3 regions of the Streptomyces thermocarboxydus genome follow, and region 1 is predicted to be linked to each of the others. Evidence: riboswitches for the same ligand, from Rfam matches in the RefSeq annotation. Region 1 holds a riboswitch; each other region holds the start of a gene.

Region 1 (9,500 bases):
TCCACCGCGCTGTACACGAACCACGTCAAGGTGGCCCGCGTCACCCGCTCGCCCCGGACCAGCACCCACTCGCTGCGCAGCCGCGCCCACTCGTCCAGCACGGTGTCGGTCTGCACCATCAGGTCGTCGCCCCGCCGCACCACCTTGGGAGGGGTGACCCTGCGGGCCAGGAGCTCCTTCCCGGCGAGGTCCAGGACGAGCGTGCCGCCGGGGGCCAGGCAGGTGTGCATGGTGCGCAGCATGCGCGCGTTGTCTGCGGGGTCCTCGAAGTACCCGAAGGAGGTGAACATGTTGAGGACGACGTCGAAGGCTTGCGGTGCCTCGTACTCGCGGGCGTCGGCCCGCACGTACGTCACCTCGGCACCGGCGTCGGCCGACCGCTTGCGTGCCCAATCCAGCATGGCCGGGCTCAGGTCAACTCCGGTCACGCGGTGCCCGCGGCGTGCGAGCGGGACGGTGAACACCCCAGGCCCGCAGCACAGGTCCAGCACGCGCGACCTCTGCGGGAAGGTCAGTAGGGGAGAGGTGTCCAGCAGCTCCTCGGCCTGCTCGTGGCGCTGCTCGGAGAAGAGGAAGTCGTGGAACTCGGTCCAGAAGTCATCGTCCTGGAATCCGCCCGTTCGTGTCATCGCGGGTCAGTGCTCCTTCATGGTCGCCGTCGGGGACAGGGCGCCGCGCCGTGCGACGGCGCAGCGTGAGGAGAAGCGGGGGGAGCAGCAGACACTGGGCGGCTGCCAGCAGCCAGAACCAGCCGGTGTATCCGGCCCGTTCGCCGAGGCCGTACAACTGTCCGCCGAGCACGCCGCTCGCGCAGGCGCCCAGGCCCGCGGCCAGCCGCTGCTGGCCGAAGACCACGGCGTCGGAGCGCGGGCTGCGGCGCAGCGCCTCCAGGTCGTTCTTCAGGAACAGCACGATGTCGCCCAGGGTGATCAGGGCGCCGCCGGCCAGCAGTGCAGCCCGGGTTCCGGCCGCCAGCACGGCCAGGCCCGCCGCCAGGCCCGTGAAGCCGACCGCGAGGGCGAGGGCGTACGGCATGCGCCGGATCATGCCGGACGCGAGTGGCTGTACGACGATGACCAGCGTGAAGCAGAGCAGCAGCACCACGCTGTAGAACGCGCTGGAGGCGCGCGCGACGGCGTACACCGCAAGGAAGTGCTGGAAGTGGAAGTAGAGGTAGAAGGCCAGCGCGTTGGCGGCGAACGGCAGGAGTGCCACGCCGGTCAGGAGTCCCGACGGGGCAGTTTCCGGTGATCCGGTGGGGTGTTCCGCGGTGGTCCCCGGTAGCCGTGCGTGTCCCACCGTGACCGCAAGGAACAGCGCCGTGACGGCCGCGAACAGCCAGCCGGGCGACGACAGGACGAACGGCCCGGCGATCAACGGGCCTACGGCCATGCCCGCGTTGAGTGCCGCGTTGCCCGCCGACAGGAACGCCGGGCGGCGCTCGTCGTCGACGCCGTGCACCAGATACGCCTTGTTCGCGGGCAGGTAGAGCGCGGCACCGCAGCACGTCAGGACCAGCGCCCAGACCGCGAGAGGCGGCCAGCGCAGGGCCAGCAGGAGCCCGGCGAAACCGGCGGTGCGCACGACCAGTGCCCACAGCATCGTGCGGCGCAGCCCGATCCGGTCCGCGAGGGCTCCTCCGACGATGCCGCCGGAGAACTGCACGAGCGATGCCACGGCCAGGACGACCCCGACCGTGCCGAGCCCCATCCCGAGCCGTTCGTGCAGGAACACCGACATGAACGGCAGGACCATGAAGCTGCCGAGCGGAATGAGGAACGAGCTGAGCAGGAGGAACCGCAGCGGACCGGTGAGCGGGAACAGCGAGACCCGCAGACCCGGCCCTCGGGTGGTGCGCTCACCCACCGGGCGCCTCCCGGCCGGCCGGGTCGGTGAGGACCCGCAGGGCGCCCGCGGCGGCCACCGCACGGTGGGTGGCGAGTTCGGCGGTCTCCGCCTCGGCGTACACGATGCCCGCGTAACCGCGGCTGTCGCCCAGGTGCTCGATGAGATCGCCGGTCCGCTTGACCGGGTACCAGGCGGGCTTTCCCGGCATGTCGGTGAGCCGGTCGAGCCCGGCCACGCCGGTGAACACGCCGGGTGCGGCAGGATAGCCGAGTACGAAGGCGACGGCCGGACCACCGGGCAGGTCCGAGTCCATGAGCTGGGGGCGACGGCCGAGCGTGGCCTCGATCATCGCCTCGTACACGTTGACGCCGAGCGCCCGGCACATACCCTCCCCGACCAGGGCGCCCCCGATCCGGGGGTTGACCTCCACCACCTCCGGGCCGTCGGTGGTCAGCACGAACTCCACGTGGGCGAACCGGTCGGTGTATCCGATGGCGGCGAGCACCCGGTCGAGCCAGCGCTCCAGCGATGTCCGCTGCAGGTCGGGGAAGGCGACGGGGAAGGCGGTGATCTCCTCCCGGAAGCGCGGCTCCGGTGACATGAGCCGGCTGGAGACGCCCAGCAGCCGGGTGCGGCCGTCCCAAGTGAGCGTCTCGGCGCTGTACACCGGGCCGCTGAAATAGGGCTCAGCGAACAACCGTCCTTTCAGGTCCCGACCGGACGCCTCGGCGAGCGCCGCGTCGAGTTCGCCCTCGTCCCGGACCAGCCACACGTTCTGGCTCCCGGTGCCCGCCGTGTCCTTGAGCACGAGCGGCAGTCCCGCCTCCTTGAGCAGCAGCCCACGTGCCTCACGGTCCGGGCCGGCGTTTTCGACGGCCCTTCCGCGGGTGAGGCCCGCGTTGTGCAGCCTGTTGCGTACGGCGGCCTTGTCCCGGGTCAGCCGCAGGACGGCTGGATCGAGACCGGGCAGGCCGAGGCGTTCGGCGAGGGCAGCGCCGGCCAGGGTCCAGATGTCGGTGGAACTGATCAGGCCGCGCAGTCCCGGGGTGCGCCGGAGCAGATCGGCGGTCCGCTCCACGTCGAAGGTGTCGGTCACGACGACGTCGAGGGTGCCGGCGGGCAGCCGGTCCAATTCGTAGGCGTAGTAGGCGGGGGCCCGGGTCAGCAGCAGCAGGCGCTCGCCGAGCCGATCGGCGGCGCGGACCAGATGGCCGAGGCCGAAGGTCAGTGACTCCAGGCAGGCCACGGTCATGCCGCCCGCTCCTTCCAGTGGGCCGGGCAGGAAGTGCGCTGCCACGTCATCCTCGACCACGGCATGGTCATCTCCTCCGGAGTGCGGACCTCGAGGGGTTTCAGCGCGGCCGGGTCCAGGGCCTCGGCGTGCCGGGCGAACACGCGCTCCACGTAGCGGTGTCCGGTGTCGGCCCCTACCACCAGGTGCAGTCGGTCGGGGTGACGGCGGGCCTCGTACGTCGCCGTCAGATAGCCGGCACCGGTGGACAGCCCGGCGAACACCGCATGCTCGCGCAGCAGGGCGACGGCACCGGACATGGCGTGGGTGAAGTCCAGCCAGTGCACGGTGTCGTAGAGATGGTGGCGGACGTTGTCGAAGACGATCGACGAACCGATGCCGGCGATGATCGCCTCGGGATCGTGATGGTCCTGGCTGCCGAAGGTGACGCTGCCGAAGGGCTGGACGCCGACCAGACGCACCGAGGGGTCCGCAACGCGCAGGCGTTCCACGATGCCGCCGGTCGAGGCTCCGGAACCCACCCCGCCGACGACGGTCAGCCGTGCGGCCGGGAACTCCGCCGCGATCCGGTCGGCGACCTCCTGGTAGCCAAGGTAGTGGACGTCGTCGTGGTACTGGCGCATCCAGTGGTGGCCGGGATCCTCGGCGAGGATCTCGCGCACCCGTCGCACCCTCAGTTCCTGGTCGAGCTTGAGGTTCCGCGACGGTCTGACCTGCTCCACCGCGGCGCCGAGGATTTCCAGTTGGGCGAGGGTGGTGGCGTCCACGGTGGTGGACGCGACGATGTGGCACCGCATGCCGTACCGGTGGCAGGCCAGCGCGAGGGCGTAGGCGTAGATGCCGCTGGAGCTGTCGATCAGGGTCTGGCCCGGACGGACCGTGCCCCGCTCCAGCAGATGACGGACAGCGGCCAGGGCCGAGTAGATCTTCATCGACTCGAACCGCAGCAGGACCAGGCCGTCGGTGAGCCGGACGAGGTCCGGGACTTTCAGGGCGTCGGCGATGTGGGGGTGGATCACCCGTAGCCTCCTTGGGTGAAGGTGCACTGGTGGCCGAGCGAGTGGAAGAACGAGGAGAGTTCGGACTTGACCTCGGCCCGTGGGTGTGAGGCGAAGAGATAGCCGGCCAGGCAGCCGGTGTGGGCTACGAAGACGCCGTCGGCGCCGAACCGCTCACGATGAGCCTGCAGGCTGCTGAAGGTCGCCTTGGGCAGCACCTCCTGGGACAACGCGGCGCTGGTCGTCGCGGCCCGGGCGACGGCGGCCGGGTCACCCGAGTCGAAGCCCTTCAGCAGATCGGTCAGACACCGGTGGTACTCCTCGCCGCGGCGCCGGTAGTGGTCCAGCAGCAGGGGAGTGACGGCGGCGGTGTCCACCGTGCCGGGTTCCGTGACGTAGGCGGTGTGGAAGCCGATGTCCTGGCCCAGCCGCCGCACCACCCGGTGCCGGCCGCTGAGGTACAGGGCGAACTCGTCGAGGAAGACGCTGTCGGCGCGCTCGATGTCCGTCAGGACGCCGAGGACCACGTCCGTGTCGTACGGCAGGGAGAAGACACGGAACAGACAGCGCAGCGTCGCCACGATGTCCGCCGTGGAACTGGCCATCCCCACGCCCACCGGAAGTTCGGAGTGGGTGCGCCAGTCGCCAGGGGGCAGGGCGAAACCGTAGTGGTCCAGGAAGAGCCGGGCCGCTGTCGCCGACTTCTCACCCAGTGCCGGCGGACGTGGCGGGCCGGCCGTCGTCCTCGGTGTGAAGTACACCCATGAGTGGCGGTCCACGGGGAAGGACACCACCGCGATCTCGGGATCGGTGTCCGGTCGCAACGGGCCTTGGTACAGCTCGCCCAGAGTGCCGTGGCAGACACCGGACACCGCGCCTCCGGATGAGTCCCGTTCCCGGAGGAAGCCCGCGACGGGTCCGGGCCTCGTCGGCTCCGGTCTGCCGGACGACACACCGGCCCGGGGTCGGTACGGCCGACGCGAACAGGCTGGGTCCCGCACACCGTCCTCCTCCGTACCGGGCGTTGAACACCGACAGGGAAGGAGGCGCGGCCACACGCACGACGTACGACCGCCCATACCGCCAACCCAGTCCACGAGGTCACGTGCACAGCCCGCGGGACGCGGGCGCAGTGGCAGGTCTTCGGACTCGCGGGCACGTCTGCCGAAAGGGCGGACACCTACCGGCCGTCTCTTCCCCGGCCCTGACGCGGGCCCAGTGACACCGACGGCTTTCGTTCCCACTCACCGCTGCGGGACAGTCCCGGACTCACACCGGGTTCCCTCTTGCGTCGCGCCACCGGGCGTCCGGGTGGACGGGAGGCGCGAACCGACTGCGAGGATCAGCGTAGAGGCGCTCGTGCTTCCTGCGACAGTGGAGCCTCGGCGGGTTGTCCTGAATGTGGAGGTGACGCAGAACAAGGTGTGCCTCCACGCGCGGTTCTCGTGGCGGCTCTGGCCGGATAACGCCTTCGGAGATCACTCCCTCATCAGCCAGACTTGTTGCCTCACGCCACATGCGCACCGCTGCTGCGGTGGCCCGTGCCCGGGAGGCCCCTGATGACGTCAGACGTGAGGCCGGACGAAGACGGGGCGATGACCCCGTTGCCCGGAGGGAAACGGCCTCCCGGTGACCGCGTCGCGCTGCGCGGCGATCTGCGGGCCGCCCTGCCCGACGCCACCGCGGCGGTGGTGGTCACGGCGCTCGTGTTCGCGTTCCTGTGGGCGCGCATGGATTCGGGTGCTTCGGACACCGTCGCGGTCATGCCGTTCATGGACGATCCCGGCACCTACTGGATGTACCTGCTCAGCCAGGCGTTCGGCTGGTCGGCCCTGCTGTGGGCGTGGGGCACGGTCATGCTCGGCCTGGTGCTGTCGGGGCCACGCCCCGCCCGGCTGCCGGTCTCCCGGCAGGTGCTGGAGCGCTGGCACCGCACCACCAGCCTGACGACCATGGCCCTGATGTTCGCGCACGCGCTGATGTTCGCGGCGGAACTCGTCCGCTACGAGACGAAGGTGGACTGGGCCGAGCGGTTGTGGGTGGCCTTCGCGGACACCTTCGTGCCGGGCTGGTACGACTCCGGAACCGGCCAGGTCGCCATCCCGATCGGCCAGGGCGCCCTGTACCTGGCGATTCCGCTGGGGCTGCTGTTCTACGTCCGGCACCGTATCGGAGCGAACACCTGGCGCCGGCTGCACCGGTTCGTGATCGTCGTGTACGTGCTGAGCGTGTGGCACACCCTGTTGTACGGGACCAACGTCTGGTACGGGGAATGGCCGCGCACCATGCTGTGGCTGCTGCAACTGCCGGTCGCGGCCCTGCTGTTGATCCGTCTGCTGAGACCGGCCCGGCGGGCGGAACGGCTGGGGCCGGCCGGCGGGGGCGTGGGCCGGCCGGGTTGGTGGCTACGGGCGGCGGGACGGGTCGCCGTCGGGGCCGTCGTCGTCGGGCTCCTCGTCGTGGTGGTGTCCGGCCGTGACGGAGGGCGGGACCGTCCGACCCATCCGCCCGCGACGGCCCCGCACGCTCAGGAGACGGACTGACGGCCGACTCGGAGCGGGCCGGACGGTGTACCGGGATGGGAGGATGAGCAGCGACAGGGCGACGGCGGACGAGGAAGCCGGTGTGAATCCGGCGCGGTCCCGCCACTGTGATCGGAGAGCAAGTCCCGACAGGCCACTGCCCGGTAGCGGGTGGGAAGGCCGGGACGAGCATTGACCCGAGAGCCAGGAGACTCACGCGGTCGCCTCCTCGACAGACCCCGGGGCGGATCTCCCCGGAGAGAGGGACGGCACCGCATGCCCGTAACGCCGACCGGACCAACGACTGACGACGAGAGGCCCGCGACGGTCACCGGCCCCGTGCCGTGCCGCATCGTCGTGTGCCGCGACTGCTGCTGCGGCACCCGGAAGGTGACCGGTGTCGACCACGCGGCCCAGACCGAACGCCTGCGTGCCGCGGCACCGGTACGCGTCTCCGACTGCCTCGACGTTTGCGAACACGCCAACGTCATCGTCGTCCAGCCCTCCGCGGAAGGCCGGGCCGCCGGCGCCCGGCCCGTCTGGCTCGGACTGGTCAACGACCCGGACGCGACCGAGGACATCGCCGCCTGGGCACGCGCCGGCGGACCGGGCGTCGCACCACGGCCGGACATCCTCGACCTGTACGCCATCACGCCGCCGCGACGGCGTTCGGCCTCCTGACCGTGTGGACGGAGAGCCGGAAGGAGGACAGAACCGTGCACGACGCCCGTGCCTCGGCCGCGTCCGTTGCCGCCGCCCTCCACGACGTGGCGGGCCTCGGCGGCTTCTTCGCCCTGCACATCGGCGGACGGGACGACTGCTGGCATCCGGTCGCCCGTTCCTACGCGTCGGGTTTCACCGATCTTGCCGAAGCCGTCGCACGCCGCCACCACACTGTGGAGCCGCGCGTCGGCGTCTCCATCGCCCACCTCGGTCACGCCGCCCGTCTCTGGTCACCGGCCCTGGCTTGCGTCGTCCTGCACGGAATCGTCCCCGACCTGGAAGGACTGGAGCGGGCCGACGACGGGCCGGCCCTCCGGGTGCCCCGCCCGGCCGGCTGGCACGCTGACCGGCTCGACGACGGTACCGCCCGCGCCCTGTACCAGCAGGTGACCCGTCACCTGTCGGCACTGGCCGACGGACTGCGCGTCAAGGTCGCCCCGCGTCTGCTGGACGGCAACTCGGCGTCGGCGCTCGCCGGGGCGGCCCACGCCCTGCTCGCGCTCCGTCCCGCCGTACGCGGGCCGCTCACCGACCTCACGACCGAGCTGTTGGACACCGGACGCCTGGCGGGCACCGGCGTGCTCACCGGCCCCGACCTCACGTTCCGCCGCCGAAGCTGCTGCCTCTACTACCGCGCGCCGAACGGCTCGAAGTGCGGTGACTGCGGGCTGGCCGGCGGTGTACGTCGCCCAGCCCTGCGATGAGGTGTATCCGTTTCGGGCTGTGCCGCTCACCGGGCCGGAAGCCGTGCGTCCGGCCCGGTGAGCCGGGGGTCAGGAGCGGGACAGCTCGTCACGGATGGTGCGGGCGGCGGTCACCAGGTGTTCGAGTGAGGCCCGGGTCTCGGGCCAGGCGCGGGTCTTCAAACCGCAGTCGGGGTTGACCCAGAGCCGTTCGGCGGGGATGGCCTTGAGGCCGGTGCGCAGGAGTTCCGCGGCCTCGTCGGTGCTCGGGACGCGCGGGGAGTGGATGTCCCAGACGCCGGGTCCGGCCTCGCGCGGGTAGCCGTGGGCGGCGAGTTCGTGGGCGACCTGCATACGGGAGCGGGCCGCCTCCAGGCTGATGACGTCGGCGTCGAGGTCGTCGATGGCCTGGACGATGTCGCCGAACTCGGCGTAGCACATGTGGGTGTGGATCTGGGTGTCCGGGCGGACGCCGGACGTGGTGAGCCGGAAGGCTTCGGTGGCCCAGTCCAGGTATCCGGCCCGGTCGGCGCTGCGTAGCGGCAGCGTCTCACGCAGGGCGGGTTCGTCCACCTGGATGACGGACGTGCCCGCGGCCTCCAGGTCGTGCACCTCGTCGCGCAGGGCGAGGGCGACCTGATGGGCGGTGTCGGCGAGTGGCTGGTCGTCGCGGACGAAGGACCAGGCGAGCATGGTGACCGGCCCGGTGAGCATGCCCTTGACCGGCTTCTCGGTGAGCGACTGGGCGTAGGACGTCCAGCGCACCGTCATCGGCTCGGGGCGGGAGATGTCGCCGGCCAGGATCGGCGGGCGGACATAGCGGGTGCCGTAGGACTGGACCCAGCCGTGCTGCGTGGCCAGGTAGCCGGTGAGTCGCTCGGCGAAGTACTGGACCATGTCGTTGCGTTCGGGTTCGCCGTGTACGAGGACGTCGATGCCGGTCTTCTCCTGGAAGGAGATGACCTCCTGGATCTCCGCCTTGATCCGCTCCTCGTAGTCGGCTGTGTCGATCCGCCCGGCGCGCAGGTCGGCGCGGGCGGCGCGCAGGTCGCCGGTCTGCGGGAAGGAGCCGATGGTCGTGGTCGGCAGCAGCGGCAGCCCGAGGTGGGCGCGCTGGGCGGCGGCGCGCTCCGCGTAGGACGGGGAACGGCGCCCGTCGGTCTCGGCGACCGCGGAGGCGCGGGCGCGGACGGCCGGATCGTGGGTGACGGGGGAGTCGGCACGGGAGGCGAGGTCCGCACGGTTCGCCGCCAGGTCGGCGGCGATGGCGTCGGTGCCCCGGGCGAGACCCCTGGCGAGGGTGACGACCTCGGCGCTCTTCTGCCTGGCGAAGGCGAGCCAGCGCAGGATCTGCGGTTCGATGTCCCGTTCGGCGGCGGTGTCCAGGGGGACGTGCAACAGGGAGCAGGAGGCGGACACGTCGACGCGGTCGGCCAGGCCCAGCAGCGTGCCGAGCGTGGACAGGGAGGCGGCG
Region 2 (9,745 bases), 1.8 Mb from region 1:
GACGGGACGGTGGGCGGAAAGGAGACGGGCGCCGCCGTGCGCGTCTGCGTCGCCAACATGCGGAACTGGTTCAGTTCCGTCTACTGGTTCCACCACGAGTCCGGCCGGTACCGGGTCGACAGCTGGGACGACCGGTCCACGCCCCCGTACGTCAACAACGCAACGGAAGGTGAGAAATGACCGTCGAGTCCGTACGCCCGAAGGACACCACCGCGACCGACGAGCCGCCCGTGGCCGGCGGCACCGTCCCGTTCCTCGGCCACGGCTGGCGCCTGGCGCGCGACCCGCTGGCCTTCCTGTCCCAGCTGCGCGACCACGGCGACGTGGTGCGCCTGAAGCTGGGCCCCAAGACCGTCTACGCCGTCACCACCCCCGCCCTCACCGGAGAGGTGGCGCTCAGCCCGGACTACATCATCGCCGGGCCCCTGTGGGAGTCGCTGGAGAGCCTGCTCGGCAAGGAGGGCGTGGCCACCGCCAACGGCAAGCTGCACCGGCGTCAGCGGCGCACCATCCAGCCCGCGTTCCGGCTCGACGCGATCCCCGCCTACGGCCCGATCATGGCCGAGGAGGCGTACGAGCTCGTGGACCGCTGGCGGGCCGCGGACGGGGTGCTGGACATCACGTACGAGTCGTTCCGCGCGGCCGTGCGGGTCGCCGCCCGCTGCCTGATGCGCGGCAGCTACATGGACGCCCGCGCCGACCGCATATGCGCCGACCTCACCACCCTGTTCGCCGGCATGTACCAGCGGATGGTCGTGCCGCTCGGACCGCTCTACAAGATTCCGCTTCCGGCCAATCGCGAATTCAACCGGGCGCTGGCCGATTTGCATGTCCTGGTCGACGAGATCGTCGCCGACCGACGGGCGAGCGGTCAAAAACCGAACGATTTGCTGACGGCTTTGCTGGAGGCGAAGGACGACAATGGCGACCCGATCGGGGAACAGGAGATCCACGATCAGGTCATCGCCATCCTGACCCCCGGCGCCGAAACCGTCGGATCGACGATCATGTCGCTCCTCCTGGTTCTCACCGAGCACCCGGAACTCGGCGACAAGATCCGCGACGAGGTGGAATCCGTGGTCGGCGACCGCCCGGTCGCATTCGAGGACGTGCGGAAGCTGACGTACACCGCGAATGTCGTCACGGAGACCCTGCGGCTGTATCCGGCCGTATGGATATTGACCCGCCGCGCGGTCGCCGACACGGAACTCGGCGGTTACCGCATTCCGAAGGGCGCGGACCTCATCTACAGCCCGTACGCCATCCAGCGCGACCGGCGGTCGTACGAGCGGAACGAGGACTTCGACCCGGACCGCTGGCTCCCCGAGCGGTCCAAGGACGTGCCCAAGTACGCCATGAGCCCGTTCAGCGTCGGCAACCGCAAGTGCCCCAGTGACCACTTCTCCATGGCGGAGCTCACGCTCATGACCGCCGTCGTCGCCCACGCGTACCGCTTCGAGCACGCGTCGGACTCCGACCCCCGGCACCGCATCGGCATCACGCTGCGGCCCCGCCGGCTGATGCTGCGGGCACTGCCCCGCTGACGCCGTCCCGCCGGCCGGCGCGCGGTCAGGCGGCCTCCGGGCCCCTGAACGCGCGCCGATAGGACTGCGGGGTGGTCCCCACCGTGCGCACGAAATGGTGGCGCAGCGCGGCCGCGTTGCCGAAACCCGTGCGGCCCGCGATCGCGTCGACCGTCTCGTCCGTCCGCTCCAGCAGATGCTGGGCCAGCAGCACCCGCTGGCGCAGGATCCAGCGGTACGGCGTGGTGCCGGTCTCCTGCTGGAAGCGGCGGGCGAAGGTGCGCGGCGACATGTGGGCGCGGGCGGCGAGCTGCTCGACGGTGACCTCCTCGTCGAGGTGCTGCTCCATCCACACCAGCACCCCGGCGACCGAGTCGCCCCCGGGCTCCGGCAGCGGACGCTCGATGTACTGGGCCTGTCCGCCGTCGCGGTGCGGGGGCACCACCATCCGCCGGGCGATCCGGTTGGCCACCTCGGGCCCCTGCTCCTTGCGCACCAGGTGCAGACAGGCGTCGATGCCCGCGGCGGTGCCCGCCGAGGTGATCACCGGGTCCTCGTCGACGTAGAGCACGTCGGGCTCGACCGTCAGATGCGGATAGCGGCGGCTCAGCTCCTGCGCGTGCTTCCAGTGCACCGCCGCGCGCCGCCCCTCCAGCAGCCCGGCGGCGGCCAGCACGAACACCCCCGAGCACACGCTCAGCACCCGCGCGCCCCGGTCCACCGCCCGGCGCAGCGCGTCCAGCATCTCGGGAGGGAACTCCCGGGAGGCGTACGAGGCGCCGGCGGGCACGGTGATCAGATCGGCCGTCTCCAGCCGTTCCAGGCCGTGCTCGGTCCCGAGCGTGAAACCGGTGCTCGTGCGCACCGAGGGCCCCTGCGCCGAGACCACCGCGAAGTCGTACACCGGCAGCCCGTCGTCGCTGCGGTCGATGCCGAAGACCTCGCAGACCACGCCGAGTTCGAAGGGATTCACGCCGTCGAGGAGGACGGCCGCCACATTCCGGAGCATGCCCCCAGTGTGCCTCGCTCTTGGCAGTAAATCGAGGGTGTACGGCAGTCCTGCCACTCCCCGTCAGGAGTGTCCGGCGCCACAGTGGTGTCCATGAACACGACGCAGACAGAAGCACTGATCGCGATGGTGGCCGTTCTCGGCCTGTTCGTCCTCATGGTCGCGCCCGCCGTGATCGGCATCCTGCGCGACCGCCGCATCGACCGGCAGATCCGGGAGGCCACGGCGGTCCCTGACACGGAACCGCCCGACCCCCGGGCCGCGTCCCGTCCGGCGCACGGGACCGCCCCGCGCCGCCCCGCACGGGCGGCGTGAGACGGCCCCGGCGCCCCGGCGTCAGAAGTCCTCGTCCAGGTCGACCGTGCCCTCCACGGCGACCTGGTACGCGGACGGACGGCGCTCGAAGAAGTTGGTCAGCTCCTGCACGCCCTGCAGCTCCATGAAGGAGAACGGGTTCTCCGAGCCGTACACCGGAGCGAAGCCCAGGCGCACCAGACGCTGGTCGGCCACGCACTCCAGGTACTGCCGCATCGACGCGGTGTTCATGCCGGGCAGTCCGTCGCCGCACAGGTCACGGGCGAACTGCAGCTCCGCCTCCACGGCCTCGCGCAGCATGTCGGTGACCTGCCGGCCGAGCTCCTCGTCGAACAGCTCCGGCTCCTCCTTGCGCACGGTGTCCACCACGTCGAAGGCGAAGCTCATGTGCATCGTCTCGTCGCGGAACACCCAGTTGGTGCCGGTCGCCAGGCCGTGCAGCAGACCCCGGCTGCGGAACCAGTAGACGTAGGCGAACGCGCCGTAGAAGAACAGGCCCTCGATGCAGGCCGCGAAGCAGATCAGGTTCAGCAGGAAGCGGCGCCGGTCGGCCTTCGACTCCAGCCGGTCGATCTGCTCCACCGAGTCCATCCACGTGAAGCAGAACTCGGCCTTCTCCCGGATGGACGGAATGTTCTCCACGGCCGCGAAGGCCGCCGCCCGGTCGTCCGGATCGGGCAGATACGTGTCCAGCAGGGTCAGATAGAACTGGACGTGCACGGCCTCCTCGAACAACTGCCGCGACAGATACAGCCGCGCCTCGGGCGAGTTGATGTGCTTGTACAGCGTCAGCACCAGGTTGTTCGCCACGATCGAGTCGCCGGTGGCGAAGAACGCCACGAGCCGGCCGATCAGATGCTGCTCCTCGGGCGTCAGCTTCGCCAGGTCGGCGACGTCCGAGTGCAGGTCCACCTCCTCGACGTGCCAGGTGTTCTTGATCGCGTCCCGGTAGCGCTCGTAGAAGTCCGGGTAGCGCATGGGGCGCAGGGTCAGCTCGAAGCCGGGGTCGAGCAGGTTCTTGGTCGTGCTGGTGGTCACTGGCAGGCCTCGCAGGATTCGGGGTTCTCGAGGGAGCAGGCGACGGCCTCGGGGCCGGCCGGCTGCTGGACGGGGACGGCGGCGCGGGCCGCGCGGGCGATCCGGGTCGCCGGGCGGGAGCGCAGGTAGTAGGTGGTCTTCAGCCCCTGCTTCCAGGCGTAGGCGTACATCGAGGAGAGCTTCCCGATGGTCGGCGTCTCCAGGAACAGGTTGAGCGACTGCGCCTGGTCCAGGAACGGGGTCCGGGCGGCGGCCATGTCGATCAGGCCGCGCTGCGGGATCTCCCACGCCGTGCGGTACAGCCGCCGTACGTTCTCGGGGATCCACGCGAAGTCCTGCACCGAGCCGCCCGCCTCACGCAGCGCCTCACGGGTGCGCGCGTCCCACACCCCGAGCCGCTTGAGGTCCTCCACCAGGTACGAGTTGACCTGGAGGAACTCCCCGGACAGCGTCTCGCGCTTGAACAGGTTGGACACCTGCGGCTCGATGCACTCGTACACGCCCGCGATGGACGCGATGGTCGCGGTGGGCGCGATCGCCAGCAGCAGCGCGTTGCGCAGGCCCGTCGCGGCGATCCTGGTCCGCAGCGCCTCCCAGCGCCCCGGCCAGGCGAGCTCGACGCCGTAGTGGTCGGGGTGCAGCACGCCCCGCGCGGTGCGGGTCTTCTCCCAGGCGGGCAGCGGGCCGTGCCGCTCGGCCAGTCCCGCGGACGTCTCGTACGCGGCGAGCATGATCCGCTCGGCGATCCGGGTGGACAGCGCCTTCGCCTCGGGGGAGTCGAACGGCATCCGCATCCGGAAGAAGACGTCCTGCAGCCCCATCACGCCCAGACCCACCGGGCGCCAGCGGCTGTTGGACCGGGACGCCTCCCCGGTCGGGTAGAAGTTGATGTCGACCACCCGGTCCAGGAACGTCACGGCGGTGCGGACCGCCGCGTCCAGGCGCTCCCAGTCCATGCCGTCCTCGCCGGCGAATGCCGCGAGGTTGACCGAGCCGAGGTTGCAGACCGCCGTCTCCCCGTCGTCGGTGACCTCCAGGATCTCCGTGCACAGGTTGGAGGAGTGGACGACGTGGCCCGGCTCGGCGGTCTGGTTGGCGGTGCGGTTGGCGGTGTCCTTGAAGGTCATCCAGCCGTTGCCGGTCTGTGCGAGGGTGCGCATCATCCGGCCGTACAGCTCGCGCGCCGGGAGCGTCCTGCGGGCCAGGCCCTTGGCCTCGGCGGCCCGGTAGGCCGCGTCGAACTCCTCGCCCCACAGGTCGACCAGCTCGGGCACGTCCACCGGGGAGAACAGCGACCACGGCGCGTCGTCGGCGACCCGGCGCATGAACTCGTCCGGCACCCAGTGCGCCAGATTCAGGTTGTGCGTACGGCGGGCGTCCTCGCCGGTGTTGTCGCGCAGTTCGAGGAACTCCTCGATGTCCGCGTGCCAGGTCTCCAGGTAGACCGCGGCGGCGCCCTTGCGGCGGCCGCCCTGGTTCACGGCGGCGACCGAGGCGTCCAGCGTCTTCAGGAACGGGACGATGCCGCCTGAGTGCCCGTTGGTGCCGCGGATCAGCGAACCCCGGGCGCGGACGCGGGAGAAGGACAGGCCGATGCCGCCGGCGTGCTTCGAGAGGCGGGCGACCTGGTGGTAGCGCTCGTAGAGGGAGTCCAGCTCGTCCCGGGGGGAGTCCAGGAGGTAGCAGGACGACATCTGCGGGTGGCGGGTGCCGGAGTTGAACAGCGTGGGGGAGGAGGGCAGGTAGTCGAGCCGGCTCATCAGCCCGTACAGCGCGGCGACCTCCTCCAGCGCCCGCTCGCTGTCGTCCTCGGCGAGCCCGCACGCGACCCGGAGCAGGAAGTGCTGGGGCGTCTCGACGACCTTGCGGGTGACCGGGTGGCGCAGCAGATAGCGGCTGTGCAGGGTGCGCAGCCCGAAGTAGCCGAACCGGTCGTCGGCGTCCGTGTCGATCAGCGCGTCCAGGCGGGCCGCGTGCAGCCGGACGAACGCGGCGGTGCGGTCGCCGATCAGGCCCTCCCGGTGCCCGGCGGCCACCGAGCCGGTGAACGAGGTGACGCCCTGCGAGGCGGCCTCGGCGCGGATGCCGATCGTCAGCAGCCGGGCGGCGAGCCGGGAGTAGGCGGGGTCCTCGGAGATCAGCCCGGCCGCCGCCTCGGCGGCCAGTTCCCGCAGCTCCGCCTCGTCGGCGGCGGCGGACCGGCCGCGCAGCGCGGCGGCCGCCACCCGGCCGGGGTCGGCGTCGGGCAGGTCGGCGGTCAGCTGGGTCAGGGTCCGCAGCAGCGCGGCCCCGGGGCCGTCGCTCTCCTCGGTCACGCGGGTCGCTGAAGCCGGATCGGCTGGCGCGATGGTCACGTGGGGCTCTCCCTCGCTCGGCACGGGGGCCTCGAAGAGCGCAGGGGGCAGCACACGAACGCACGCGGCGTCGCGTCCACCGGCCCATTCCGCGAGGCCCGGACGTCAGGGCACCCGGACCGGAAGGGCCGGGCGCACTGTCGGCAGGTCCTCGGACTGACTCCCGTGCGCGCCCGTGGGCAGGCATGGGTACACCGTTGCGGGACAGTTCCGGATTCGCACCGGATTCCCCTGCGACGACAGCGAGCATGAGCATACATCTTGTGCCGGGTGCCGCTGACGGACCCATATGTTGTGTCGCGCAGGGGTTACAGTGGTGTCGCGCGGAGAGGCAGGAGTGGGCTGTCAGAGCGTCAGCTCGTAGACCAGCAGCAGGATGTCGTCCACCTCCGGCAGCGGGTTCCAGTCCCGCGCCGGGTTGCGCGTGAAGCCCAGCCGCTCGTACACCCGGTGCGCGGCGTGCATGCTGCGCTGCGTGGACAGCACCATCCGCGTACGGCCGAGCCCCCTCGCGCGGTCGACGCAGGCGCGCACCAAAGCCTCGCCGGCGCCCCGGCCGCGGGCGTCGGCGGAGACTGCCAGCATGCGTATCTCCGCCTCGCCGGGCCCGGCGAGGTCCGCCATGGGGCCGGGGCCCGGCACGAAGGTCACCCCGCCCAGCAGCGTGCCGTCCCCCACGGCGACCAGCACCTCGGCCGCCGCCGCCCGCTTCGCCACGTCCCGCAGCTCGCCCAGGTAGCCGTCCGACTCCCCGAAGTCCAGCAGGCCGTCACCGAGATAGGCCTGCGCCGTGATCTCACCCAGTTCCGCGTGTTCGCCGGCGGTCACCGGCCGGATGACGATGTCCATGCGGGGGAGTCTGCCGCACGGGCACGACAACGGGCCGCCGGTTTTCCACCGACGGCCCGCTGCCGTGTGTATGTATGACCGCGTCAGTGCGCGCTGCCCGCCGTGGCCGGCGGGAGCTCGACCTCCACGCCCGGGTCGCCGACGTCCGCCGTGTAGTCCTCCGGCTTGGTCTCGTCGACGCCCTCCGGCGCCTTGACCGCCCGCAGGACGAAGGTCAGGACGACCGCGACCAGCACGTTGATCACGAAGGCGGTGAGACCGATGTAACCGATCTCCCCGATGCCCGGGATCTCCTTGGACGAGCCGCCGAAGTGCTTCTGCGTAGGCGACGCCACCCCGTACGCGGCGACCGTGCCGTAGATCATGCCGACCGCCCAGCCGCCGATCAGCGCCCAGCGGTGGAACCAGCGGGTGAACAGGCCGCCCACCAGCGCCGGGAAGGTCTGCAGGATCCAGATGCCGCCCAGCAGCTGGAAGTTGATCGCGACGGTCTTGTCCATGGTCAGGACGAAGATCAGCGCGCCCACCTTCACCAGCAGGGACACGATCTTGGAGACGGCGGTCTCCTGCCTGGGCGTCGCGTCCGGCTTGATGAAGTCCTTGTAGATGTTGCGGGTGAAGAGGTTCGCCGCCGCGATCGACATGATCGCCGCCGGCACCAGCGCGCCGATGCCGATCGCCGCGAAGGCCACACCGGCGAACCAGTCCGGGAACATGTTCTCGAACAGTTGCGGGATGGCAAGCTGGCCGTTCTGCACCTTCACCCCGGCCGCGATCGCCATGAACCCGAGCAGCGCCAGCAGGCCCAGCATCAGCGAGTACAGCGGCAGGATCGTGGTGTTCCGGCGGATCACCTCACGGCTGCGCGAGGACAGCGTCGCGGTGATCGAGTGCGGGTACATGAACAGCGCGAGCGCCGAGCCCAGCGCCAGCGTGGCGTACGTCCACTGGCCCGCCTCCCCCGGCACCACGGCGCCGCGCGGTGCGCCCGTGGCCGGGTTGGTCTGGCTGTACGCCTCCTGCGCGGAGGCGAAGATCTCGTCGAAACCGCCCAGCTTGATCGGGATGTAGATGATCGCCACCGCGATCACGAGGTAGATCAGCGTGTCCTTGACGAACGCGATCAGCGCGGGCGCCCGCAGCCCCGACGAGTAGGTGTACGCGGCCAGCACACCGAAGGCGAGCAGCAGCGGCAGGTCCTTGACGAACCAGTTGGTGTTCTCGCCGCCGCCGACGCCCATCACGTCCAGCACCGCCTGGATGCCGACCAGTTGCAGCGCGATGTACGGCATCGTCGCCAGGATGCCGGTGACCGCGACGGCCAGCGACAGCCCCTTCGAGCCGAACCGCCCGCGCACGAAGTCGGAGGTCGTCACATAGCCGTGCTTGTGCGACACCGACCACAGCCGGGGCAGGAAGGTGAAGATCAGCGGATACACGAGGATCGTGTACGGCACCGCGAAGAAGCCGGCCGCGCCCGCCGCGTAGATCGCCGCCGGGACGGCCACGAAGGTGTACGCGGTGTACAGATCGCCGCCCAGCAGGAACCAGGTGACCCAGGTGCCGAACGAGCGCCCGCCCAGGCCCCATTCGTCGAGGGTGTGCTCGTTCGCGGCCTTGCGCCAGCGTGCGGCCAGGAAGCCCATCGCGGTGACGAGCACGAAGAAGAAGATGAAGACGGCGAGTGCCACGCCGTTCACGCCGTCGTTCACTGCTCCGCACCACCCTTCGCGGCAGAGCGGGCGCGCTGGTCACGCTGCCAGAGCTTGTACGCGGTCATCGTCAGCGTGGTCGAGATCAGCACCCACAGCATCTGGTACCAGTAGAAGAACGGGATGCCGATGAACGTCGGGTCGGTCTTGGCGTAGGACCCGACCCACAGCATGGCGACGAATGGTGCGAGCAGACAGACGCCGATGACGACGCGCACAGGCGTCACCACCGGCCCTGGAGTTGTTTGCGGGGTTTGCGACATCAGACGGCTCCCGTCCCCTCACTGATCGCCGACGTTGGCTCGCGGCAATGTAGGTGAGGGCGCGGGGCGGCCGTAACCCCCCGTAGGAGGGGCGGTATGCAGCAGCAGCGCAACCGCAAGGCAACAGCAACGAAAATCCTGTCAACCACCCGGTCTGTCGGGTTTTGCGGTCACGCGGACGGCTGCCTGGCTCAGTCCTGGGGGCGCTTGAGGCGCGCGACGAACTTGTACCGGTCGCCCCGGTACACCGACCGCACCCACTCCACCGGCTGACCGTCCCGGTCGAGCGAGTGCCGGGACAGCATCAGCATCGGCAGGCCCACGTCGGTGCCCAGCAGGCCCGCCTCGCGCGGCGTGGCCAGGGACGTCTCGATGGTCTCCTCGGCCTCCGCGAGACGGACGTCGTACACCTCGGCCAGGGCCGTGTAGAGGGAGGTGTACTTGGTCAGGCTGCGGCGCAGCGCCGGGAAGCGCTTGGCACTGAGGTGGGTGGTCTCGATGGCCATGGGCTCGCCGTTGGCCATGCGCAGCCGCTCGATGCGCAGCACCCTGCCGCCGGCGGTGATGTCGAGCAGGCCCGCGAGCCGGTCGTCGGCCGTGATGTACCCGAGGTCGAGAAGCTGCGAGGTCGGCTCCAGACCCTGGGCGCGCATGTCCTCCGTGTACGAGGTGAGCTGGAGCG
Region 3 (9,745 bases), 5.1 Mb from region 1:
GCGCGTACTCGTCGAGCAGCTGCTCCAGCTTGGCGAGGTCGCCGTAGGTGTCGGCGCGGGCCATCGGCGGCACCAGGTGGTCGACGACCGTGGCGTGGCCGCGCCGCTTGGCCTGGGTGCCCTCGCCGGGGTCGTTCACGATGAAGGGGTACACCAGCGGCAGGTCGCCCAGCACCGCGTCCGGGGCGCAGGCCGCGCTCAGCCCGAGGCCCTTGCCGGGCAGCCACTCCATCGTGCCGTGCTTGCCCATGTGGACGACCGCGTCGGCGCCGAAGCCCCCCTCCGACGGTGCGGCCTCCAGCCAGCGGTAGGCGGCCAGGTAGTGGTGCGAGGGCGGCATGTCGGGGTCGTGGTAGATCGCGATGGGGTTCTCGCCGAAGCCGCGCGGCGGCTGGATCATCACGACGACGTTCCCGAACCGCAGGGACGCCAGCACGATGTCGTCCCCGTCGACGTACAGGGAGCCCGGCGGCTCGCCCCACGCCTCGGTCATCGCGTTACGCAGCTCGGGGTCGAGTTTCTCGAACCACGCCCGGTAGTCGGCCAGCGGCACCCGTGCGGGCGCGGCGGCCAACTGGTCCTCCGTCAGCCACTCGACGTCGTGCCCGCCCGCCTCGATCAGCCGGTGGATCAGCTCGTCACCCTCGGACGGATGCCCCTCGACGGCGTACCCGGCGTCCCTGAGCGCGTCCAGCACGCGCACCGCCGACGCGGGCGTGTCCAGGCCGACCGCGTTGCCGACGCGCGAGTGCTTCGTCGGGTACGCGGTGAAGACCAGCGCCAGCTTCTTCTCGGCGTTCGGCTTGTGCCGCAGCGCCGCGTGCCGTACGGCGATCCCGGCGACCCGCCCGGCGCGCTCGGGGTCCGCGACGTACACCGGAACGTCGTCCGCGCCCTGCTCCTTGAAGGAGAACGGCACGGTGATCAGCCGGCCGTCGAACTCGGGGATGGCGACCTGCATGGCCGCGTCCATGGGGGAGAGGGCCGCGTCGGACTCCTCCCAGGCCGCCCGCGAGGTCGTGAGGCACAGGCCTTGCAGCACGGGCACGTTCAGCTCGGCGAGCGCGCCGACGTCCCAGGCCTCCTCCTCGCCGCCCGCCGACGCCTGCGAGGCGTGGCTGCCGCCGGCCGCGAGCACGGTGGCGACCAGTGCGTCCGCCCGGCCCAGCAGCGCGTACAGCTCCGGGTCGGCGCCGCGCAGGGAACCGCAGTACACCGGAAGCGCGTTGGCGCCGCGTGCCTCGATCGCGTCGCACAGGGTGTCCACGAACGCGGTGTTGCCGCTGAGTTCGTGGGCGCGGTAGAAGAGGACGCCGACGGTCGGGCGTCCCGGCTGCACGGCCCGTGAGCCGTGCACGCCGAACTCCGGCATCCTGCGCGGCTGTTCGAAGCCCTCCCCGGTCAGCAGCACGGTGTCCGACAGGAAGCGCGCCAGCTCGGCGAGGTTCTCCGGGCCGCCCTCCACGAGATAGCGCAGCGCCTCGGCCACCACGCCCGCCGGGACGCTCGACTCGGCCATCAGCTCCGCGTCCGGCACGCTCTCCCCGCCGAGCAGCACCGTGGGGACGCCGGACGCCTTCAGCGCGGCCAGCCCCTCCTCCCAGGCGCGCTTGCCGCCCAGCAGCCGCACCACGGCCAGGCCGGCGCCGTCCAGCAGCGCGGGCAGTTCCTCCGCGACGTCGACGCGGGTGGGGTTGCCGATGCGGTAGCCGGCGCCGGAGGCCCGGGCCGCCAGCAGGTCCGTGTCGGCGGTCGACAACAACAACACAGTGCTCATGCGGGCGCTCCCGGTGGAATGAAGGGCAGTCCTCGTGGCGCGCCGGACTCGATGAGCCGCCACAGCGCGTCCGTGTCCGCGTGCTGTTCGATCAGGTCGCCGAGCCGGTCGAGCTGCTCCTCGCGCAGCGCGGCGAAGGAGGTGCCGGGGGCCGGCACGAAACGGCGTCCCGCGCGCTCGGCGACCGCGCGCAGGAACGCCCGCCGGAACCCGTCCGACTCCAGTGCCCCGTGCCAGTGCGTGCCCCAGGCGCCGCCGACCCGGCAGCCGTCCAGGAAGCTCTCACCGCCGAGGACTTCGGCGACCCCGTGGTGGATCTCGTAGCCCTCGACGCGCTCCCCGAGGGCCTCGCCGACCGGGCGGGCCAGGGTCTTCTCGCGGGCGAACCGCACCCGGACGGGCAGCACGCCCAGCCCGTCCACATGGCCCGCGCGGCTCTCCACGTCGTCCTCGATGTGCTCGCCGAGCAGCTGGAAGCCGCCGCAGATGCCCAGAATCGGCCGGCCCTCGGCGGCCCGCCGCACCAGCGCGTCCGCGAGACCCCGCTCGTGAAGCCAGCGCAGCGCCTTCACGGTGCCGCGGGTGCCGGGCACCACCACCAGGTCGGCGTCGGCGAGTTCGTCGGGCCGGTCCACGAACCGCACCACGACGCCCGGTTCGGCGGCCAGCGCGTCCACGTCGGTGAAGTTGGACATCAGCGGCACCGCGCACACCGCGACCCGCAGCACCTCCTCGCCGGCCGGCGCGGCCACCTCGGACTCCCGCACGGCGCCGCGCAGGGAGACGCGCAGCCCGTCCTCCTCGTCGATGCCGAGCCCGTGCCGGAACGGCAGCACGCCGTAGGTGCGCCGCCCGGTGAGGCCGTGCAGCATCTCCAGGCCCGGCTCCAGCAGGGAGACGTCCCCGCGGAACTTGTTCACCAGGAACCCGGCGACCAGCTTCTGGTCCTCGGGGGAGAGCAGGGCGACCGTGCCGAAGAAGGAGGCGAACACGCCGCCCCGGTCGATGTCCCCGACCACCAGCACGGGCAGCCGGGCGCCCCGCGCGGTCCCCATGTTCACGATGTCGGTGCGGCGCAGGTTGATCTCGGCGGGGCTTCCCGCGCCCTCGCAGATCACCGCGTCGTACTCGGCGCGCAGTCGCTCCAGGCAGTCCAGGACCGTGCCGAGGAGCTTCTCCTGGCGGCCGCCGTGGTAGCCGCGGGCGCTCATCTCGCCGACCGGGCGGCCCATCAGCACCACCTGGCTGGACCGGTCGCCGCCCGGCTTCAGCAGCACCGGGTTCATCAGCGCCGTCGGCTCCACCCGGCACGCCTGCGCCTGCATCGCCTGGGCGCGGCCGATCTCGGCGCCCTCGCGGGTGACGAACGAGTTCAGCGACATGTTCTGCGCCTTGAACGGCGCGACCTTCACCCCCTGGCGCACCAGCCACCGGCAGATCCCGGCGGTGACCACGCTCTTGCCGGCGTCCGAGGTGGTCCCGGCGACCAGCAGTCCGCCACCGCTCACCGGTCACGTCCCTTCAGCACGCGCCGCGCGGCCACCCCGGCCGCGAGCGCCAGCCAGCCGACGCGCCGCGACAGGCGCACCGCCCGGTCGATGTCGGTGACGGCGACGGGGCGTCCGCCGCCGTTGAGGACGGGCCGGTGCTCGACCCGCCCGCCGTAGGAGAGGGTTCCGCCGAGCCGGACGCCGAGCGCGCCCGCGAAGGACGCCTCCACGGGACCGGCGTTGGGGCTGGGGTGCTTCGCCGCGTCCGCGCGCCAGGCCCGTACCGCCCCACGCGGGTCGGGACCGGTGAGCGCGGCGAGGACGGCCGTCAGGCGCGCGCCCGGCCAGCCGGCGACGTCGTCGAGCCGGGCGGACGCCCAGCCGTAGCGGAGGTACCGGGGCGACCTGTGACCCACCATCGCGTCCAGGGTGTTGACGGCCCGGAACCCCACCAGACCCGGCACCCCGGCGACGGCGCCCCACACCAGGGCGCCCACCACGGCGTCGGAGGTGTTCTCGGCGACGGACTCCACCACGGCGCGGGCGATCCCGTCGGCGTCCAGCGCCTGCGGGTCACGGCCGCACAGGTGCGGCAGCCGCGCGCGGGCGGCCTCGACGTCCCCGGCCTGGAGCGCCTGCCCGACGGCACGGGCCTCCCGGGCCAGCGAGGTGCCGCCGACGACGGCCCAGGTGGCGACGCCGGTCAGGGCGACGGAGGCGGCGGGGGAACGGCGTACGGCGCCGACGGCCAGGCCGGCGAGCGTGACGGCGCCGCCGACGCACACGGCGGTGTGCACGGCCCCGCGGCCACGGTCGTCCCGCCACAGCCCCCGCTCCACGGCAGCCGCGGCCCGCCCGAAGGCGGCGACCGGATGACCGCGGCGGGGATCGCCGAGCAGCAGGTCGCCGAGGAGGCCGGCGGCGGCGCCGTACGCGAACACGCGATCGGCACCCATGGGTTCAGCCGGTGACGGATCCGGAGATCACGGCCCCGAAGGGGGGTGGGGTGTCGCTGGTCGACCTCGGCAGGCTGCCGCGCATGGCGATATGTCCTCACTCAGGGTGTCCGCGCCCTGGTTCGACGAGACCGGCGGCGAGAGTTCCTGGCTCCCGGGGTTCGCACCCCGGTGACAGTGGCGGGACCGCGCCGGATTCGCACCGGCTTCCTCTTCTGCCGCCGTATTGGCGGAGGCAGTCCACCATGCCCCCGGAAGGGCCGTCAACTTGCCTTTGACCTGCGGGGCTGAAGTGTGCCGAGGCCCACAGAGGGGCTCACGTGGGTGAACGCGGCCGGCGGCCCGTGGACGCGCGCACGTCCGGCACGGGCGGAGACACGGCGACGGGCGGGACGGGAGCCGCCGCTCCCGTCCCGCCCGCTCACGCGTGCGGCCCGGTGGTTCAGGCCATGATCAGGTAGATGCCGTAGCCGACCGCCGCCGCGCAGGCGGCGAAGCAGGCGTAGGCGCCGGTGACCGCGAGGGCCGCGGACCGGCCCTCGGCGGACGCCCGCTCGCGGCGGGACAGACCCGAGATGCCCAGGGTGAACAGGGCCACCAGGGCCACGGTGACCACGAGGCTGACGCCGAACACGGAGCCGAGGGCCGCCCAGTCGATCTTCATGCTGCTACTTCCTTCGTGCCGGACGCGGTCAGACGGTCGAGGCGGCCGACGGGGCCTGCGGGTCGGCGGTGGCCGGGGCCGGTGCCGGGATGGTGGCCGAGAGGTCCTCGGAGGGGCCTGCCGGGGGCGGGGTCACGGCGGCGATCGCCTGGGTGACGACACCGGCGGGCTCCTCGGAGACGGTCTCCGGGGTGTCGTGGTCGTTGACGTTGGTGTGGTCGACGACCTCGCGCCGGGAGATCTTCCAGATGGCCGCGCTGGAGGCGACCAGGAAGACGGCCACGACGGCGGTGCCCCAGCTGCCGAAGCCGCACACCCACTCGGCGATCGCCGCGACCAGCGCGGCGGCCGGCAGGGTCAGGCCCCAGGCGACGAACATCCGGGTGGCCGTGGACCAGCGGACCACACCGCCCTTGCGGCCGAGTCCCGCGCCCATGACGGAACCGGACACGGAGTGCGTCGTGGAGAGGGAGAAGCCCAGGTGCGAGGAGGCCAGGATGACCGTCGCGGCGCTGGTCTGGGCGGCGAAGCCCTGCTGCGGCTGGAGGTCGGTCAGGCCCTTGCCCATGGTGCGGATGATGCGCCAGCCGCCCAGGTAGGTGCCGAGGGCGATGGCGAGACCCGCGGAGAGGATGACCCACACCGGCGGGTCGGAGTCGGGGGCGACGGCGCCGCCGGCGACCAGGGCGAGGGTGATGATGCCCATCGTCTTCTGGGCGTCGTTGGTGCCGTGGGCCAGGGAGACCAGGCCGGCCGAGGCGATCTGCCCGGCGCGGTAGCCCTTCTCGGAGGCCTTGGTGTCGGCGCCGCGGCCCATGCGGTACGTGAGCCGGGTCGCCAGCATCGCGGCGATGCCCGCCACCAGCGGGGCGGCGATCGCGGGGAGCAGGACCTTGGTGACCAGCACGTCGCCGTGGACCGCGCCGAAGCCGGCGGAGGCGACCGTGGCGCCGATCAGACCGCCCATGAGGGCGTGCGACGAGCTGGACGGAAGACCGACCAGCCAGGTGAGGAGGTTCCAGAGGATCGCGCCGACCAACGCGGCGAAGATGACCTCGGGACGGATGCCGGCCTCGTCGACGAGGCCCTTGGAGATCGTGTTGGCGACCTCCACCGAAAGAAATGCGCCGACAAGGTTCAGCGCGGCGGACATGGCCACCGCGACCTTGGGCTTGAGCGCACCGGTCGAAATGGTCGTTGCCATCGCGTTCGCGGTGTCGTGGAAACCGTTCGTGAAATCGAACGCGAGTGCGGTTACCACCACAATCGCGAGGATCAGCGAGAAGCTTTCCATTTACCCAGGCAATCGTTCGAGGTCATTGGCTGGTCGAACGTAGGCAACCAGGGTGAACGGAAGATGAACTGGAACGGGCATCAGGGTGACCGTAAGAGGGGGTGCGCGCTCCGCCGTCCGGCCCAGGAGGCCAGGGCTCCTGGCAGGATCTCCACATGGCCGAACAGCACGGGAGCGGACAGGAAGCGGAGGGCGCTGGGCGTGGCGTCCCGGGCACGCGCGGTGAGGGCTTCGAAGGGCTCGGCGAAGGGGTGACGGAGGCCTGGGCGGAGCTGGTCGCGACGGCCCGCCGGACCGTCGCCGACGGCCTCGTCGTCGGAACTTCGGGCAACGTCTCCGTACGGGTCGGGAACACCGTCCTCGTGACCCCTTCGGGCGTCCCGTACGACCGGCTCACCCCGGCCGACGTGACGGGGGTGGACCTCACGGGCCGGCAGGTGCTCGGCACGCTGGTCCCGACCAGCGAACTGCCCCTCCACCTGGCCGTCCACCGCACGACGAAAGCCCGCGCCGTCGTCCACACGCACGCCGTGCACGCCACCGCCGTCTCCACGCTCGTCGACGAGCTCCCGGCGATCCACTACATGACCGCCGCCCTCGGCGGCCCCGTCCGCGTGGCCCGCTACGCCACCTACGGCACCCCGGAACTGGCCGAGAACACCCTGCGCGCCCTCGACGGCCGCACCGGCTGCCTGATGCGCAACCACGGCACCCTCACGTACGGCGCCGGACTCGCCCAGGCGTACGACCGCACGGCCCAGCTGGAATGGATGTGCCGCGTCTGGCTCACGGCCTCCTCGGTCCCGGGCCTGACCCCGACCCTGCTCAGCCCCGAACAGCTGGCGGAGGCGGGGGAGCGGTTGCGGGGGTACGGACAGCGGGGTTGAGGGGATGCCTGGCGGCCGGCTCGCAGGGGAACGGCCCTGAGCGCCTGGGGGTGTCCGGACGGTTGCCCGCCGGCCCGGGGAGTGCCGAGCCGTCGGCTCACCCGGGCGGGTCCGGTAGGCGCGGGACCCCTTCGCGAGCCGAACCGACCGGCGGACGCCCCAGGGCGCCTGCGTGCGTGCGAGTTTCGCGTGTCGCTTCGGACGTCCGGGTCGCGTCCGACGGGTGGCCTGCCGTACCGGCCGGCGGCAGGTGAGCGGCCGGCTCTCCGGCGGGCGAGGGCCGTCCGGCCCACGGGTGTCAGGTCCGCCCCGCCGGGAACCCCGCCGGGGACCGGGTGACGCACCCGGCCGGCCGCTCACGTGGACGGAGGCCGGCCGCACCCGGGCGGGCCCGGGCCCCGCGCCCACTGGCCGGGTCCGCGTCCGGAGCCGACACTGGGAGGCGTGCGCACTGTGACTGCGACGGCAGCAGCCGTTACCGCCGTGATAGGGGCCGGCGCCGCCGCGGTGGCCGCCGGCCGGTTCGCCAGCGACGCCGCCCTGAGGATTCCCTCGGGCCAGCCCCTGCCCACCGAGCCCGGACTCACCGTCCACGCCACCGCCGCGGGCCAGGTCACCCTCACCCGTGACCTCGCCGCCCTGCGTCCCGGCCGCTACGGCCTCCTCGGCGAGCGCTTCCACGCGGTCGTGGGACCCGTCCTGGCCGGTACGGCCCACTCCGCCGACACCGTCGTACGCCGGCTCGAACGCGTCACCTACGGGACGCCCGAACCCGGCGACCGCGCCCGCTTCACCCCGAACGTCCACGTCGGCGACCCGGCCACCGCGCTCGGCGTCGACCACACCGTCCTCGACGTGCCGGGCGAACTCGGGCCGCTGCCCGTCTGGTTCGTGCCCGGCGCCCGGGACACCTGGGTGATCGCCGTGCACGGCCTCGGCACCACCCGCGAGCACGTCCTCAACGTCCTCGGCGCCCTGCACCGCAACCAGTTCCCCGTGCTCGTCCCCGCCTACCGGGGCGACCCGGAGGCGCCCCGCTCCCCGGACGGGCTCAACCACCTCGGCGAGACCGAGTGGCGCGACCTCGACGCCGTCCTGAGGCACGCGGTCGACTCCGGCGCCCGCAAGGTGGTGCTCTACGGCTTCTCCACCGGCGCGACCATGGCGCTGCGCGCCGCCGCCCGCTCGGAACTGCGTGAACGCGTCGCCGGGCTGCTCCTGGACTCCCCGGTGCTCGACTGGGAGTCCACCCTGCGCGCCCTCGCCGGCGCCCGCCGCACCCCCGGCGTGCTCCTGCCGCTCGCCGTCCGCGCCGCCCAGGGCCGTACCGGCCTGTACGGTGACCACCGGCCCGGCGCGGTGCGCATGGACGGCATCGCGGTCCCCACGCAGATCTTCCACGGCCCCGACGACACGGTGGCGCCCTGGCGGTTCTCCCGTCACCTCGCCGCCGCCCACCCCAACACGGTCACCCTGCAGACCGTCAGGGGCGCCCCGCACGCCGCGATGTGGAACGCCGACCCGGCCACGTACGAGGAGTCGCTGCGGAGGTTCCTCGTCCCGCTGATGTGAGCCGGCGCGGCGCGCTTCGGCCACCCCGGCGGGCCCTTCCGAGGGGCGCCGCGGCGGCCGGTGCGGAGGATTCCGTTTAGGGCCGGACCATTGGCTTGATCAGGTCCCTCCGGCACCGTCCGGGCCGGTACGGCGACGGCCGTCGAGGCGTCCCGTGGCATTCCGTTTGGGTTTTCGGACCGTCAACCGGAAGACTGCACCCGTGACGTCCCGTATCCCGCGCGACTCCAGGCTTCGACTCGTCCGCCCGCGACCCCTGGCCGCCGCCCCCGCAGCGATCGAGCAGCGGCGTGTGCGCCGCCCCGCGCCACGCCCTCCGGAGGGCACGCCCGCACCGGCCGAGCTGGCCGGAATGGCACGCTCCGTCCTGGCCGCGGCCAGGACGGAGCGTGCCATTCCGCTGGCCGACCGTGCCCTCGGCCCGGCGGCGACAGCGCCACCGCCGACGGCAAAGCACCCTGTCCGGCGCGACCGCCCGCCGGGCCGCCGAGGCGCCTCGGCTGACCGTGGATCAGGTCCGTGCCGACTGGGACACCGCCGGCCTGGCGGCTCATCGAGGTGCACGGCGACAGCGCCCGCCCCGGCTGCGCTGCGCGCCTGGGACCGCGACGACAGCGCCGTGCTGCGCGCCTGGGTCGCCCTCTGCGACGCATGGTCGCTCGCCTGCCCCGACCGAGGACCACGAGCCCGCCGCCGTCGCCGAGGTCGTGACCGGCCATGCCGCAGGCTGTCCTTCCTCCAGCTGTCCGCCGGGCGGTGCCCGTGCCCCAGCTGCTCGACCTGCTGAGCAGCGGGTCACCGAACTGCGCACGGAGCGCTGCGAGGTGGACTACGGGCCGCGCCCCGGCCGCCGACGCCGCGTCGCCCCGGAGCCGCGCCCGCGCCTTTCCGCGGACGCTCCGCTGCAGCCGCTCCTCGACTGGGCGCTGCGCGCCCTCGCCTCCGTCGGCGCGCTCACCTACGGCGACGGGCTGTGCTCTTCCGATCTGCTCGGCAGCTGGGCGGTGTGGGTCAAGCTCGAGCAGATCTGCGTCGCCGCGCAGAGCCCGGCGGGCAACATCGAGCAGGGCGCGGAGGACATGCTGCGCGGGTGCGCGCGGCTCCG

The links. A riboswitch is a leader RNA that binds a small molecule or an ion and turns the genes downstream of it on or off. The one in region 1 is predicted to bind cobalamin.
Region 2: it holds a riboswitch for cobalamin, as region 1 does, so the genes downstream of both, AY578_RS22245 (ribonucleoside-diphosphate reductase subunit alpha) here and AY578_RS30050 (hypothetical protein) in region 1, are expected to answer to the same signal.
Region 3: it holds a riboswitch for cobalamin, as region 1 does, so the genes downstream of both, AY578_RS07155 (cobalamin biosynthesis protein) here and AY578_RS30050 (hypothetical protein) in region 1, are expected to answer to the same signal.

Annotation. Positions count from the first base shown of each region.
Region 1 covers NZ_CP058273.1:6,571,707-6,581,206, forward strand. Annotated here, with positions in the region: gene AY578_RS30020 (class I SAM-dependent methyltransferase) at 1-629, opposite strand, end outside; gene AY578_RS30025 (MFS transporter) at 598-1,866, opposite strand; gene AY578_RS30030 (ATP-grasp domain-containing protein) at 1,859-3,100, opposite strand; gene AY578_RS30035 (cysteine synthase family protein) at 3,097-4,119, opposite strand; gene AY578_RS30040 (GHMP family kinase ATP-binding protein) at 4,116-4,922, opposite strand; cobalamin riboswitch at 5,220-5,444, opposite strand; gene AY578_RS30045 (ferric reductase-like transmembrane domain-containing protein) at 5,694-6,641, shown strand; cobalamin riboswitch at 6,712-6,835, shown strand; gene AY578_RS30050 (hypothetical protein) at 6,897-7,301, shown strand; gene AY578_RS30055 ((2Fe-2S)-binding protein) at 7,337-8,047, shown strand; gene metE (5-methyltetrahydropteroyltriglutamate--homocysteine S-methyltransferase) at 8,117-9,500, opposite strand, start outside.
Region 2 covers NZ_CP058273.1:4,791,805-4,801,549, forward strand. Annotated here, with positions in the region: gene cyc1 (epi-isozizaene synthase) at 1-180, shown strand, start outside; gene AY578_RS22225 (bifunctional albaflavenone monooxygenase/terpene synthase) at 177-1,544, shown strand; gene AY578_RS22230 (GlxA family transcriptional regulator) at 1,570-2,532, opposite strand; gene AY578_RS22235 (hypothetical protein) at 2,626-2,847, shown strand; gene AY578_RS22240 (ribonucleotide-diphosphate reductase subunit beta) at 2,869-3,825, opposite strand; gene AY578_RS22245 (ribonucleoside-diphosphate reductase subunit alpha) at 3,882-6,239, opposite strand; cobalamin riboswitch at 6,365-6,495, opposite strand; gene AY578_RS22250 (GNAT family N-acetyltransferase) at 6,585-7,088, opposite strand; gene mctP (monocarboxylate uptake permease MctP) at 7,172-8,800, opposite strand; gene AY578_RS22260 (DUF3311 domain-containing protein) at 8,797-9,063, opposite strand; gene AY578_RS22265 (GntR family transcriptional regulator) at 9,255-9,745, opposite strand, start outside.
Region 3 covers NZ_CP058273.1:1,513,215-1,522,959, reverse strand. Annotated here, with positions in the region: gene cobN (cobaltochelatase subunit CobN) at 1-1,777, opposite strand, end outside; gene AY578_RS07160 (cobyric acid synthase) at 1,774-3,285, opposite strand; gene AY578_RS07155 (cobalamin biosynthesis protein) at 3,282-4,223, opposite strand; cobalamin riboswitch at 4,343-4,483, opposite strand; gene AY578_RS07150 (hypothetical protein) at 4,666-4,887, opposite strand; gene AY578_RS07145 (inorganic phosphate transporter) at 4,916-6,181, opposite strand; gene AY578_RS07140 (class II aldolase/adducin family protein) at 6,337-7,068, shown strand; gene AY578_RS07135 (alpha/beta hydrolase) at 7,513-8,640, shown strand; partial or broken gene AY578_RS07130 (hypothetical protein) at 8,993-9,745, shown strand, end outside.